2 linked regions of the Anaerobacillus sp. CMMVII genome follow. The protein of the gene in region 2 interacts with the protein of the main gene of each other region in a pairwise test. Links are inferred from orthologs where the notes say so. Each region holds a gene or a part of one and is shown on either strand. Other genes may lie near its edges.

Region 1 (7,191 bases), on a different replicon or contig from region 2:
AAAAACTCTTTACTGGCATTGCATTAAATCAAGATATCTACTATTGATGGACCCGTGGTGTAGCGGTTAACATGCCTGCCTGTCACGCAGGAGATCGCCGGTTCGATCCCGGTCGGGTCCGCCATTTTGTTAATTAGTAATTAGTAATTATTTATATATTGGCTCGGTAGCTCAGTCGGTAGAGCAGAGGACTGAAAATCCTCGTGTCGGCGGTTCGATTCCGTCCCGAGCCACCACTATAATCAAGGCATGCCGGCCTAGCTCAATTGGTAGAGCAACTGACTTGTAATCAGTAGGTTGGGGGTTCAAGTCCTCTGGCCGGCACTCTTATATAAAGATTAAAGTCTATCAGTTACTGATAGACTTTTATTTTTTGCCCTGCTTCTAGGACTATCGATACTTAAATTGGAAGAAATATTCCAGTAATGATACAATTATATTACGTTTTCTTTATTTTTCTGACAAATTAATTGGTATTGTGATAAAATACAAAGGATTATAGTATCTCTATTTTTTAGTAGTTTAGTAGGGTATTTGAATAGAGAGTAGTAAGTATATAGTAGTGTAGGAGGAGAACCATGGAAGATTACAAACGCCGGTTAGATCAACTACAAGAAAAACTTAAAGGTATAACAAAAGGTAGTTTAAACACAATAAAACAATTATCAAAAAAATATAAAAAGCAATAGGAACAAGTTTATGTATAGCTGCTTTATTAACAACAAGCGTACATACAGATACAGTAAAAGCTGAGGATCCTACAAAACTAAAGGTTAAAACGATTTATCATGTATATATGGATAATCACCGGGTAGGTTCGGTCGATGAAAAAAGTCAAGTTGACCGTATAATTAATTCGAAAATTAACGAATATGCTGATGCTTATTCCGACGTAGAACTGGTTATTGGTGAAGAGCTTAAGTTTATTCCAGAAGTGGTGTTTACTTCAAGAGCCAATACTAGTGAAACTCTTAAAAAGTTAGAAAATAGTTTAACAGTTAAAGCAGAAGCCCTTGCTTTAATGGTTGATGGAAATGAAGTAGGGTATGTTCGTTCCGAAGAAGAATACAACACTGTTGTGCAGGAATTAATGCTGCAGTATGTCTCTGAAAAGGACTTGGCTACTATACTAAAGGCAAAAGAGGAAGGCACAACAGTCAAACAGCCTGCTGTTGGAGAAAGTGTTACTTTAGACGTTACATTGTCAAAGGATATTGAGGCTGAAAAAGCAACAGTTCATCTTCGTGATATATTATCAGTGAAAGATGCAATTAAGCAGCTCAATTTAGGCACGTTAGAAGATGATCTTTATGAAGTTCAACCAGGTGATGTATTAGGAACAATTGCCGAGGCACATGATCTTGCTATTTCGGAAATATTAGCACTTAATCCTAACATTACAGAAAATACGCTACTGCAAATTGGTGATGAATTAAACGTTACAGTGTATAAGCCGATTGTTAAAGTTATTGTACAAGAAGCTTTGACTGATAAAGAAGAAATTCCATTCCAAACAGAAACAAAAGAAGATGCAAATATGTGGCGTGGTGATACGAAAGTTCAACAAGCTGGACATGCAGGTGAAAGAGTTGTTAGCTATAATATTACCCGGGAAAACGGGCGAACACTTAAGAGAGAAATTGTAAGTGAAAAAGTAACCAAAGAGCCACAAAATCGGATTATACTAAAAGGAACAAAGGTTACTCCTTCTAGAGGTTCTGGACAGCTTGGCTGGCCTGCTGTTGGTGGGTATATTTCAAGTTATCAGGGTATGCGTTGGGGAAGATTCCACAGAGGAATTGATATTGCAAGACCGTCAAATCGTAATATTTTAGCTGCCGATAATGGTACAGTATCTTTTGCTGGCTGGGATGGTGGCGGTTATGGTAATAAAATTATTATTAATCATAATAATGGAATGACAACTTTGTACGCACACTTAGCTTCAATTGATGTAAGAGTTGGACAAACGGTAGCAAAAGGGCAAAAAATAGGTGTAATGGGATCAACAGGTAATTCGACTGGAGTTCATTTACACTTTGAGGTTACTCAGAATGGGAATTTAAAAAACCCAATGGAGTTTTTAAATAGATAACGATCCTAGAAGGTCTGACTACTAGCAAAGGTATTGGTAGATTTATCAATTCGGTTGCTAATAAAGTCAGGCCTTTTATTTGGGAAAAAGAGAGTCATAGTATGATAAAATAGACTAAGAAATGTAAGTTAGGACTAAGTCAGGAGTTGAGAATGGTATGGAAAAGAAAATATTAGTTGTTGATGATGAACAGCCGATTGCAGACATTTTAAAGTTCAGCTTAGAAAAAGAGGGATTTACTGTTGAATGTGCTTACGATGGTGAAGAAGCGATTAGAAAAGTAGTTCAGATTGTTCCTGACTTAATTTTATTAGATATTATGCTTCCACTAAAAGATGGAATGGAAGTATGCCGTGAAGTTAGAAAGAAATTTGATATGCCAATCATTATGTTGACAGCAAAAGATTCTGAGATTGATAAAGTTTTGGGTCTAGAATTAGGTGCTGATGATTACGTAACGAAACCGTTTAGTACGAGAGAGCTATTAGCTAGAGTTAAGGCTAACTTAAGACGACACCAGCAAAAAGCCGACGAAGTGACTTCGGATAAGAAGGAGCTCTATATTGGCTCGCTTGTTATTCAACCTGATGCTTATTTGGTGACAAAACGTGGAGAAGCTATCGAACTGACTCATCGTGAATTTGAGCTAATTTATTATTTAGCAAAACATATGGGACAAGTGATGACAAGAGAACACCTTCTACAAGCCGTTTGGGGTTATGACTATTTTGGGGATGTCCGAACGGTCGATGTTACTGTCCGCAGGCTAAGAGAAAAAGTTGAAGATAATCCTAGTCATCCAAATTGGATTATCACAAGAAGAGGAGTAGGCTATTATCTAAAGAATTATGAGGAGTAATTATTATGGATAAAGTCGGTTTTTTTAAATCAATACACGTGAAAATTGTCATTATTTATGTGTTATTGATTTTAATTGCAATGCAAGTAATTGGTGTTTATTTCACCAAGCAGCTTGAAGATCAACTCGTAGACAATTTTTTTGAAATGTTAGATGAAAGGGCCAACCTTTTAGCTTATAACGTTGAACAAGAAATGAAAAAAAACCGTGATGAAACGACGCCAACACTACGGTCCGATATTGATATTTTGCTTCGTGAATTCTTTTCAATTGATAATGCTGAAGTTCAGGTTGTTGATAAAAATAAGGTTGTTTTGAGTGTTTCAAATTTCCAAAAACGACATGTTATCGGACAAAGGACAACGGAGGTTCGTGTTAAACGTGCCTTACTTGGCACTGATGATGAAGATATCCTTCGTGATCAAGCGACAGGGCATCGGATGAGAGTTTTGGCTGTACCTGTAAAATCAAATAATGAAACAATCGGAGCCATTTATATTGAAGCTTCAATGGAAGAGATTTATGAGCAAATGAGACAGATAAATCAAATCTTAATGACAGGTACAATTATTGCCCTATTGATCACTGCTGCTTTGGGGATCCTTCTTGCACGAACGCTAACAAGACCAATTCTTGATATGCGTAGGCAAGCACAGGTTTTGGGAAAAGGTGATTTTACAAGAAAAGTACATGTTTATGGTAAAGACGAAATTGGCCAGTTAGCGATTACGTTTAATGAACTTACAAATAAATTAAAAGATGCCAATGCTACAACTGAGGCAGAAAAACGAAAGCTAACTTCAGTTCTGTCACATATGACTGACGGGGTAATTGCTACTGATAAAGAAGGAAATATTATTTTAATTAATAAGCAAGCGGAGCTACTTCTCGCTGTTTCTCAAGAACAAATTTTGGGAACAGCGATTGTTGAATTACTACGTTTATCGGAATCCTTTACATTAGCTGATTTAATAAGTCATGCAGAGCCGTTGCTTTTAGACTTTGGTAATATCGAAAAAGAATATTTATTAGAAGCAAGTTTTTCGGTGATCCAAAAGGAGGAAGGCGATTTTAACGGGCTAATCACTGTCCTCCATGATGTTACTGAGCAAGAAAAAATTGAAACAGAGCGACGTGAATTTGTTGCTAATGTATCGCATGAGCTCAGAACGCCTCTTACTTCAATGAAAAGCTATCTCGAAGCTTTAGAGGATGGTGCACTTCATGATCCAGCAATTGCACCGCGATTTTTGAATGTTGCTCAAACGGAAACAGAACGAATGATTCGGCTTGTGAACGATTTACTACAACTATCAAAAATGGATAGTAAAGATTATCGCTTAAATTTTGAAACTACTGATGTAACAAGGTTGTTAAATAGTATTATTGATCGCTATGAGCTTGTATCTGATCGAGAGAAAATTACGTTTCAAAGAAATAATTCTGATCAAACAATATTCGCAATGGTCGATCGGGACAAATTAACTCAAGTTATTGATAATATTTTATCGAATGCTGTGAAATATTCACCTGAGGGTGGGAAAATTTCTATTACACTTGAAGAAAGTGAAAGGTACTTTACGATTAGTGTTAGTGACGAAGGCGTTGGAATCCCGAAGGAAAGTTTACCACAAGTGTTTGACCGCTTTTACCGTGTTGATAAGGCACGTTCACGAAAACTAGGGGGCACAGGGCTAGGTTTAGCAATCGCTAAGCAAATTGTTCTAGCACATGAAGGATATATTTCGGTTGATAGTGAGTGGAATATTGGCACAACAATCTCTTTTACATTACCTTATTCTGTAGAGAAGGTGGTGGGTTAAAATGATTGAGCGCATTAAGACAGGTACGCTTTGGTTATTAATTTTACTAAGTATATTTTTAACAATACAAATTTGGACCTTTCAGCCTAACTATGCCATTTTGAAGAGCACAGAGTATATTGATAATACTCAAATTGGTGAAGAAAAGAAATTGCAGCAGGTTATTAGGCCGAAACAGGTGGTTGTGCATCATGAAGGTGGTCATTACTTTTCACCGTTAGATAGTTTTGACTTTATTGATCATTTCTTTGAAGAATACTCTGGTGCGGTTTTAGAGCAATTTATACTTTTACCAAACATTCAAACGTTTAGCCGCCATGAATCGGGTTCAAAAATAGAATTTATTTTTCCAACAAGTATTCCTGCTGAAGCGATAAAAGAGATTTTTCAAATTAGTGGTAACCAGGTTTTTATTGATAGTGTTGATCGGATTGTTTTGTTTTTAACAAGTGAGCAAGGGAAAGAGCAAATAGATGTGAAATTAATTTCTAATGATGCTCAAATGGTTGTTCAGGCTCAAACAAATATATCAGTTAGTAAGTTTAAAGAGGATATCCAGGTAGAGTCTAACGATGCTTATTATAAAGTATTTCCTTATGATGTTAAGCTCTTTGGTAATGGTTTCAAGAAGACGGTATATTTACCACTAGAGTCTCATTACGTGAATAGTGTAACTTATTTAGCAAAGCCAATTCCAACTGAGCACTTTAAACAAGTTCTTTTTAGTGATCCGAATTTCGTCAAACAGTACTTACAGTCAAATGGCGAAGAATCCTTCACTGATGGGAATCGGATGGTCAATATTTTACAAGGTGGAAATGTATTACGTTACATTAATCCTACTATTGGTGATTTAATTGAGCGCGGAAATAAGCATATCTTATATAGTGCTCTTGACTTTTTAAATGCTCATGGAGGCTTCACAAATTCATTTTATTATGATTCTACCAAGTCGTTCGGATCTACCGAGGAGGTTATTTTCGACTCTTAGTTGACGGTGTTCCCGTTTATCGTTCTAGTCTATTTGAGGTAACGAATCATCTATATGAAATTTCGTTACAACGTGGGAGTGGTAATCAAATTGAACAGTACATTCGGCCGTTATTTTTCTTGGAGAATGAACCAATCAATATTACAAAATCTACAAAGTTACCATCAGGTAGTGAATTGATTGAAGCACTTCAGAATATTGAGGGTTTTCAGTCACATTTCCTAACAGACATTAACTATGGATTTATGATGATTAAACGCCAGTCATTTGTGATTTTTGAACCAAGGTGGTTTATCAATATAATGGTGAGTGGGAAGCAGTTCAGATTGTTGATGATAGTGAGGGGATAACAAATGGATTGGAGTAGAGCAAAAACAATTTTTATCATTACTTTTTTGCTTCTTAATATTTTCCTTGGCTATCAACTAAATGAAAAAAAAACTGCTAGTAATCTTAATTTTGTAGCAGAAGCTACGTTACAGGAACGACTATCGGAAATGAATATTACCATTGCTGCTGAGTTGCATGAGGAGCAACTAACTGGCACCTATATTAGTGGTTCAAGTGAACTGCCACTAGATACTCTGATTACTAGTAAACTAGCCAATCAGGAAGTCATAAAAGTGACGGACGAAGTAGTTACAGTTAGCTTAGAGAAACCATTTCAATTATTTCAAGGTGATATAAGTGTTCAAGTTCAAGTGAAGGAATTTGTCAGTGAACATATTATCAATGGACAAGAATATCGCTATAGTCATTACAATGAAGAAATGAAGCAAGTTTATTTTTTCCAGACGTATGAAGGCAAAAAGGTCGATAATTATGAAAGCGGACGATTTCCTTTAATGTTACAGCTAAATGAAGACTTGCAAATCACAACTTATGAGCAAAACTATTTAACCATCCAGCCTATTCATCCACAGGGAAAAGAACAAGAAGTGATTTCAAGTATTAAAGCGATTGAGAAGCTTTTTAATGAGCAGCTAGTTCCACCAGATAGTAATATAACAAAGGTTGAGCTAAGTTATTTTAGTTTTTTCAAGCCACATGGTGAAGTCCAAGTGTTTGCACCAATGTGGAATATTGGTGTCAATGAACAAATTTATTATGTTAACGCCATCGACGGCGCAATTCAAAATATACAATAATGGAGAGAATAACCTATGAGCTTAAAATTCAGTGTTTTAGCAAGTGGTAGCTCTGGAAATGCCATTTATGTAGCTACGGAAAAACAGCGAATTTTAGTAGATGCAGGTCTAAGTGGTAAAGCAATGGATGATCTTTTTAAAAGATCGACTGTTGCCCGAGTGATTTAGATGCAATTCTAGTTAGTCATGAGCATAGTGACCATATCAAAGGGGTTGGGATATTAGCACGAAAGTATCATATTCCTATTTATGCAAATGAAAAAACGTGGCAAGCG
Region 2 (8,260 bases):
TGAAAAGCCAATTGCTTTAAATGTCCCATATTCAGTTGGTAGATTAATTTCAACTTCGCGATTTACAAGTTTATCTTTACGGTTTCGATATTTAATTAGATCCTTGATCGTAATCATCTTTAAGTCGTGCTCATCGGCAATTTTTCGCAAATCAGGAACTCTAGCCATAGTTCCGTCTTCATTAATTATTTCACAAATGACTCCTGCTGGTTTTGCCCCTGAAAGTCTAGCTAAGTCAACGGCTGCCTCAGTATGACCAGCCCTTCTTAAAACACCTCCGTCTTTAGCTACAAGAGGAAATATATGACCGGGTCTTTTAAAATCCGTCCCTTTTGCTTGTTCATCAATTAGTGCGAGAATTGTTGCTGAACGTTCATGGGCCGAGATACCTGTCGTCGTTGTTTTATAATCTACACTAATCGTAAAAGCTGTGCCGTGTGGATCTGTATTATGATCAACCATTGGCATTAAGTCTAGTTGCTTAGCTCTTTCTTCAGTTATCGGGGTACAAACTAACCCTCTCCCGTGAGTAATCATAAAATTTATTACTTCCGGGGTTGCCTTTTCGGCTAAAGCAATAAAATCTCCCTCATTTTCTCGATCTTCATCATCACAAACGATGACAATGTTTCCTTGCATTAACTCATAAATCGCTTCTTCAATTGGATCAAACATTACATTCCCTCCTCTGTTTACTGTTCCCCTCAAATATCATTATTTTTCTTTGAAATAAGCTGTTTTCGCATGGTATTGGTTACATCAGCTATAGTCGATTAAAGTGTTCATATAAGAAAAGCGCAAGCGCCCTGTTAAGCCCCGACTAGCAAATGTTCTTCGAGAAAAAAAGTGTGCTCTTTCACTTTTATTCTCGAAGGTTATTTGACCTCGAGGGGCTGGGCGGTGGAGCTAGACAGTTATTACGTTGAAATTTTATACATTCTTATCTTTTAAAAAAGAAAAATAATTAAGTATCCCTCTTCTATATAAGTATTGCTTATAACCAAATCTATAAAAACTTATTTAAAGCCATGCTCTTCTAAAAAACTTGCTGAAAGAGACGAATTGCTTCTACCTTGTCTTTGTTCGATAAACTGCTCAATATATTTCCCTATCATATCACATTCAATATTCACTACATCACTAGGACCTTTCAGCCCAAGAATAGTCTCAGAAAGAGTATGAGGAATGATTGAAATTGTAAAAGTATCTTCAGTAACGCCGAAAACAGTTAAGCTTGTTCCATCAACAGCAACTGAACCTTTCATGATGATATATTTCCTAATGTTTTTAGGAATTTTAATTTCATAATATATAGCATTATCTTGGCGATGTTTTTTGAAAATTTCACCAACTCCATCAACATGTCCTGATACAAAATGTCCGCCAAAACGTCCACCAGCAGCCATTGCTCTTTCAAGGTTCACCTTGGATCCTCTCGAAAGCTGCCTAAGGCTAGTGTTTCTGACGGTTTCAGGCATTAAATCAACCGTAAAGCGCTCTTTATCAAACGAAGTAACTGTTAAACAAACACCATTTACTGCGATGCTATCTCCCAAATGAGCATCAATTAATAATTTCTTTGATGCGATCGTCATGACAATCGCATCCCCTGATTGTTTTATTTGCTCAATTGTTCCTACTTCTTCAATTATTCCAGTAAACATATTATTCCCCTTTGGAACAGAAACAATTTTCAAATCATCACCTAATTGCTTTACTTCTTTTATTGAGAGCTGATAAGCATTACCTAATTGCGGAAAGCCAATCCCTGAAAACGAGGTAGGTGCTTCTTTCCCACCAATAAGTTTTGGCGCAATATATGTTATAACTTCATTTATACAACGTGCCCGAAGAAAGCTATCATTTACCATACTACCACCCTCAACAAGCAAAGAGGTTATCCCTTCTTTTCCCAAAACCAAGAGTAGTTCGGTGATAATAATGTCACTTTGATCCATCCGAATTATTTTCACTCCTAAATTACTTAATTCCATTTGCTTAGTTTTGGGAGCATCTTTTCCGGTAATAATCCATGTTGGAGCCTTTCTATCTGTCACTAGCTTTGATTGAATAGGTGTACGTAGATGATGGTCTAAGATAATCCTAACCGGATTTTTCCCACCTTCTTTCCTTCTAGTCGTTAAGGAAGGATCATCGGCTAAAACAGTACCTACTCCAACTAGAATTGCATCGTGCTCATGGCGAAGCTGATGCACATCTTCTCTAGCGATCTCACCTGTAATCCACTTACTTTCACCAGTAGATGTAGCAATTTTCCCATCAAGTGTAGTTGCTGTTTTCAATGTGACATAGGGTTGTTTTGTTTTAATGTAATAAAAAAATACTTTGTTTAATTCTAGCGCCTCTTCTTCTAAGACACCAATCTCTACTTCTATATTAGCATTTCTAAGCTTTTCAACACCTTTACCTGCAACCAATGGGTTTTGATCAAGACAAGCAATCACAACTCTCTTTAACCCTTTTTCAATAATTAAATCGGCACAAGGAGGAGTCCTACCATGGTGACTACAAGGCTCTAGAGTAACATAAATTGTCCCACCCTTAGCTTTATCGCCCGCCATTTTTAGGGCATGTACTTCAGCATGTTCTGTACCGGCTTTTAAATGTGCACCCATACCAACGATTTCCCCATTATTTACAACAATTGATCCGACATTTGGATTCGGTGATGTTTGCCCCATAGTTCCTTTAGCTAATTGTAAAGCAAGTCTCATGTAGGCTAGGTCATTCATTTACGCTCAATCCTTTTAAAATAAAGTGTATAGTCCTTCATATAATTTCCCATATTGGTGTGCTATCTATAAAAAACAAAAATAAAACCCCAAAAAAGATAAAGGTATCCTTTCTGGGGTAAAATGCATAATTAAATAAACAGGTCATCGGTCATTTTTTTGAACGTTAAGTCCGGTAAGTAAAGTCCGAAACCCTAACATCTAAAAAATATAGATTTCACCCATTGTTTATCAATTAATCCTTCTCCCATCCAGACTATACTGTCGGCTTTGGTTTCTCACCAAATCCACCGCCTTACGTTACATAAAGCGGGTCACGGGCTTAGAAGCTTTGCTTCATCACCGCCGGTTGGGAATTTCACCCTGCCCCGAAGGATATTACTTATTCGTTTGTTTTGTTTATTATATCACAAAAGGAACTAAAGTTGTCTAGTATTAATTCCTGAGACCTTGATATATCTTGTTCTTCTAGCTATTTTAAAGCAACCTATGAGTAATCAGGCCTATAATAGAAAAGAACTTACAAGAGGGAATCTCATGTAAGTTCTTGTTAAAGATAAATTATTCTTCCCAGACCTTTACTTCACTCATTACATCATTTTGGCGAATACGATCAACTACATCCATGCCTTCGATTACGCGACCGAATACAGTATGCACTCCATCTAAATGAGGCTGTGGTTCAAAAAGGATAAAGAATTGACTTCCGCCAGTATTACGACCAGCATGAGCCATTGAAAGGTATCCACGACCATGTTTATGTGGGTTCCCTTCTGTTTCACATTTAATTGTGTAACCTGGACCACCTGTACCATTACCAATTGGACATCCACCTTGAGCTACAAATCCTGGAATTACACGGTGAAAAGTTAATCCATTATAATAACCTTCGTTAGCTAACTTTTCAAAGTTCTCTACAGTACCTGGTGCTTCCTCTGGGAAGAACTCAACTACAATTTTTTCACCATTTTCAAAAGCAATACTACCTTTTTTCACGTATGTATCCTCCTCAAAATATATTACATATTTACTCAAGTCATTTTACTACACTTTAACAAGAAAACACAAACATTGTCATTATGTTTCTTACTAGTCAAGGTAGCAAACTTATAGATGCAACTAGGCTTAACCATGTTTAATTCTTTCTCAATAATAGAAAAGGCTGCTCGAAGATTTGACCTCCAAGACAATATAAAGCACTGAAACACCAAGCACCATATTGTCCAAAAGCTGAACTTGAGCTAGCCTATTTATTATAAGTTAAGAAATTATAAACGTTGTTAGTACTTGATGTCTAGCTTCAGGCGCTTTTCTTAGTTTTCTAATGAAGTTCCGTTGAGCTGTAAATCAAGCTGAACTATATCTTTATAAGTTTCCCTTTTTACTACCAATGTTGTTTCGCTGTTTTCAACGAAAACTACTGCTGGTCGAGGTATTCGATTGTAGTTGTTAGACATCGAATATCCATATGCCCCAGTACAAGATACCGCTAATACATCACCATGTCTAGCAAAAGGTAATGCAATATCCCAAATCAGCATATCTCCACTTTCACAACATTTCCCGGCAATAGAATAGATTTCCTGATTAGCTTCATTACTCCGATTAGCAATCATTGCTTCATATTTTGCCTGATAAAGAGCAGGGCGCAAGTTATCTGTCATTCCTCCGTCAACTGACAAATAATGACGCACTTCTGGAACCTCTTTTTCAGATCCAACTGTATATAATGTTGTTCCAGCATCTCCAACAAGAGAACGTCCTGGCTCAATCCAAATCTCTGGAATGTCAATTCCAAGTTTTCTTGACTCGGTTTCAACCGCATTTATCGTCGCATCAACATAGTGAGAAACTGGAAGTGGTGTATCTCCTTCGACATAACGAATCCCAAATCCACCACCAAGATTTAAAACTTGTGGAACATAGTCTAATTGGGTTTTCCACTCTGCTAGATAAGCAAACACTTTTTCTACAGCCATAATAAAACCGGTTGTTTCAAAAATCTGTGAACCAATATGACAATGAAAACCTAACATTTCAATTTCTTTTGCATCTCGAACTTTTACTATCGCTTCTTGGGCTTGACGACTGATTAAATCAAAACCAAATTTAGAATCTTCCTGACCTGTAGAAATATATTCATGAGTGTGGGCCTCTACCCCAGGTGTAATCCGTAACAGAACTGAAACCTTTTTCCCGTATCTTTGGGCCGTTTCTCTAATTAGCTCAATCTCTAAAAAGTTATCTACAACAAAACAACCGATGCCTGCTTCAACTGCCATGTCGATTTCCATAGAACTTTTATTATTTCCATGAAAATGAATTTTTTCTGCAGGAAATCCAGCTACTAGCGCTGTGTGCAATTCACCACCAGAAACAACATCTAAACTTAAATTCAGTTGTTTTGCAAGTTGAACCATCGCTACACAACTAAATGCTTTACTAGCATAGGCTACCTGAGCCTTAATTCCACGTTTTTGAAAAGCATTTACAAACTCATTCGCCCTTTCTCTAATTAAAGCGACATCATAAACATATAATGGTGTGCCAAACTGTTCCTTTAAACTGACAGTATCAACTCCACCAATTTCTAAATGACCTATGTCATTAACTCTGCTCGTACCGTGTTTGTACATTCACATGATCTCCTCTCGTTTGTGTGAATTTAAGTACAGAAAATAATAAGTTTACTTAAAATTCATTCTTAAAATTTCGCTCTTTCCTAATAGATTGTTTCTATTAGCTTTTAGGTCGCAACCAAGCGAATGCTTGGTACGACCTAAAAGCAACAAAGTTTACGAAAACAGCCTAAAATTTAGAATATAGGATATAAAAAAGGCGGAAATGTAAGTTACATTTTCCGCCTTAATAGCTTTTTCGTAACCTCAAGTAAAAAGTAGTCCTCCACTGCGAACAGTGACAGTCCGTTATTTATTCAATAACGACCCAGCAAAGATTGATAGGGCTCAATTCTCCACTTCGGCAAATTGACCTTTCAAGCTGCTTCAATGCTTCCCAAGCTCCACAGTTTACTCATTCGCTTTGCGCCTCTACCCCATTAATCAATGAGGGGTTTTATTAATTTATCTTACCTTTAAAGAATTTTCATAATTCCAACATCTATTATGAAACTCTTTCAAATGATTACGTAAAACTTTATCATAAAAATGATAATATCGCAATACGTTAGTTAGTTGATTGTTTTGTTGAGTTTTGTGGATTAACAATTTTTGGTCTTTTCTTCTTTAATGGAACTGAAAGTCTAAACAGAATATCCGCAAACGCTCTCGGATAAAACGGGATAAACGGCCATAAGTAGGGTGTATTCATCGGCCTTATGCTAGTAAGGAATATAAAGAATACTGTGAAACCGATGATAAAGCCTGGAACTTTAAAGATAAATACGGCCAATAATAATACTAAGCGAGAAAGCTTTAATGCTATACCTAATTCATAACTAGGTGTTGCAAATGTTCCAATTGCCCCGAGCGCTACATAAAGAATAACCTCTGGAATAAATAAACCAACATTAATCGCGATTTCCCCGATAAGCAACGCTGCAACTAACCCGAGAGCAGTCGCCAACGGTGAAGGCGTATGGATGGCTGCCATCCTCAACAACTCAATCCCTATTTCAGCTATGACTATTTGGGCAAAAACAGGAACATTGGTCGTCTCATTTGGTCCGATAAAGTCTAAAGCTGCAGGGAGCAAGCTTGGCTCCATTACCATTAACAGCCACAACGGTAATATAAGTAAAGCAAAAATCATCCCTGAAAAACGGACCCAGCGTAGGAAAGTCCCTACAATCGGAGCTTGTCTAAACTCTTCCGCATGTTGTACATGGTGAAAAAATGTTGTAGGCAAGATGATAACACTTGGCGAAGTATCTACATAAATCACGACATGCCCTTCTAGTAAATGGGTTGCCGTAACATCAGGACGTTCCGTGTATCGAACTAACGGGAAGGGATTTATGCCTTGTTTAACAATAAATTCTTCGACAACTTTATCAGCCATAGAAATTCCATCAATTTTTATTCCATCAAGCTCTTTCTTTACATTCTCAATAAATGCCGGGTCAGCTACATCCTTTATGTAAGCAATACATATGTCAGTTTTTGAACGTTCACCGACTTGTACAATTTCATGTCTCAGTCTCTCATCTTTAATTCTTCTTCTTGTTAAAGCTGTATTTACAATTAGATTTTCTGTAAAGCCATCCCGTGCACCTCTAACCACCCTCTCTGTATCTGGCTCATCTGGCCCTCTGCCTGGATAACTACGAACATCAACAAGGATAGCTTCTGTTTCATCTTCAATAAGAATAATAATAAGACCTGCTAATAACTGATCAGTTGCTTCATCTAACGTTTTAACGCGTTCAACTTGAACATGAGTTAGGCGATTTTCAATTTGTTCTTTAACGCGCTGTTTTTGTTTTTCAGTTGCATCCAAAAACATAAGCTCTTTTAATAATTCAATAATAAATTGACTATCACAGAGACCATTGAGGAAGTAAATCTGTAATTCCTTTTCAAGTACTGAAAGTTTCCTCACACCAATATCGAAAGTAATTCCAATTCCTAATTTTTCTTTTAGATATCTTTCATTTTCAATCATTCGACTGGAAACTTTCTGTTTGTCCACACTTGCTTCTTCAAGTATTTCATTACTCATCTATTTTTCGCTCCTTTCCAATATCAATTCAACCGCTTTTCTCGTCACTGGAGCCCCCTTCTCTACTTCATCTTTCCCTGCCATTTTGCCAATATCCCCAATTCCCACGATAAATGGGATGTCAAGCTCATCTAAATTATAGACAGTATCACCATTTATTCTGCCGAGTTCTATATCAGGAAGACCATATTTGTCGACTCCATACTCAGTTAAATTTCCATTACGATCAATACTTACATTAACTTTTGTCCATTCACTATCATGTGTTTTTGAGGCTACTGCAATGGCACCGATAACCTCTAAATCCGGATCGGTTGCGACAACCCGCATCGCTTCCTCCCCCGGTCCTTCTTCTGTATATCCACAATCATCAAACATGACTAAAACAGGATCACAGGGAGCCTTTTTTATGAGTTTAACTAGCTCATTTCCAGTCAAACGGCTTGGGTTGCCACCCGAACTACTGATACACCTTCCACCGATCTCTTTGGCAACTAATTCTACTGCTTTTCTCGCGGATTCATCACCATCGGTAATTAGAATAACCCTTTTTTTGTATTCCATGGTTTCATCCTTTCGGTTTAAAAAATATCGCTACTAAAAATCCAAATAATATTGCTGATGATATTCCCGCAGAAGTTACTTCAAAAATCCCCATACCTATACCTAAAAAGCCTGATCTTTGTGCTTCAATCATCGCTCCATGAACAAGTGAATGTCCAAAACTCGTGATCGGAACGATCGCTCCAGCCCCTGCAAAATCAATAAGCCGATCATAAAGATGAAACCCATCTAAGAGAGCTCCAATTACTACTAAAGAACTCATG

Evidence for each region. Proteins that work in one complex are often made in the same cells at the same time.
Region 1: the proteins of lysA (region 2) and yycF interact in binary tests that used the Escherichia coli proteins (3 or more experiments, as listed by UniProt). The link is inferred for Anaerobacillus sp. CMMVII from one-to-one orthologs.

The regions. Positions count from the first base shown.
Region 1 is NZ_JACEHK010000017.1:21,750-28,940, forward strand. The notes cover bases 1,177-4,103. They hold yycF (response regulator YycF), read left to right. Parts: upstream 1,177-2,252; coding sequence 2,253-2,954; downstream 2,955-4,103. Other genes in these bases: H1D32_RS21650 (M23 family metallopeptidase), read left to right, coding at 1,177-2,095; walK (cell wall metabolism sensor histidine kinase WalK), read left to right, coding at 2,960-4,103. Also shown: more of H1D32_RS21650, read left to right, coding at 797-1,176; more of walK, read left to right, coding at 4,104-4,777; H1D32_RS21670 (two-component system regulatory protein YycI), read left to right, coding at 6,122-6,916. UniProt on the Escherichia coli protein: Response regulator member of the two-component regulatory system CpxA/CpxR which responds to envelope stress response by activating expression of downstream genes including cpxP, degP, dsbA and ppiA.
Region 2 is NZ_JACEHK010000010.1:235,208-243,467, reverse strand. Bases 3,229-6,146 are described here. They hold lysA (diaminopimelate decarboxylase), read right to left. Parts: upstream 5,390-6,146; coding sequence 4,067-5,389; downstream 3,229-4,066. Other genes in these bases: H1D32_RS14730 (spore germination protein), read right to left, coding at 5,940-6,146; H1D32_RS14740 (peptidylprolyl isomerase), read right to left, coding at 3,315-3,749. Outside these bases: H1D32_RS14755 (bifunctional 3,4-dihydroxy-2-butanone-4-phosphate synthase/GTP cyclohydrolase II), read right to left, coding at 1-675; more of H1D32_RS14730, read right to left, coding at 6,147-7,433; spoVAEA (stage V sporulation protein SpoVABEA), read right to left, coding at 7,434-7,997; spoVAE (stage V sporulation protein AE), read right to left, coding at 8,002-8,260. UniProt on the Escherichia coli protein: Specifically catalyzes the decarboxylation of meso-diaminopimelate (meso-DAP) to L-lysine. Is not active against the DD- or LL-isomers of diaminopimelate.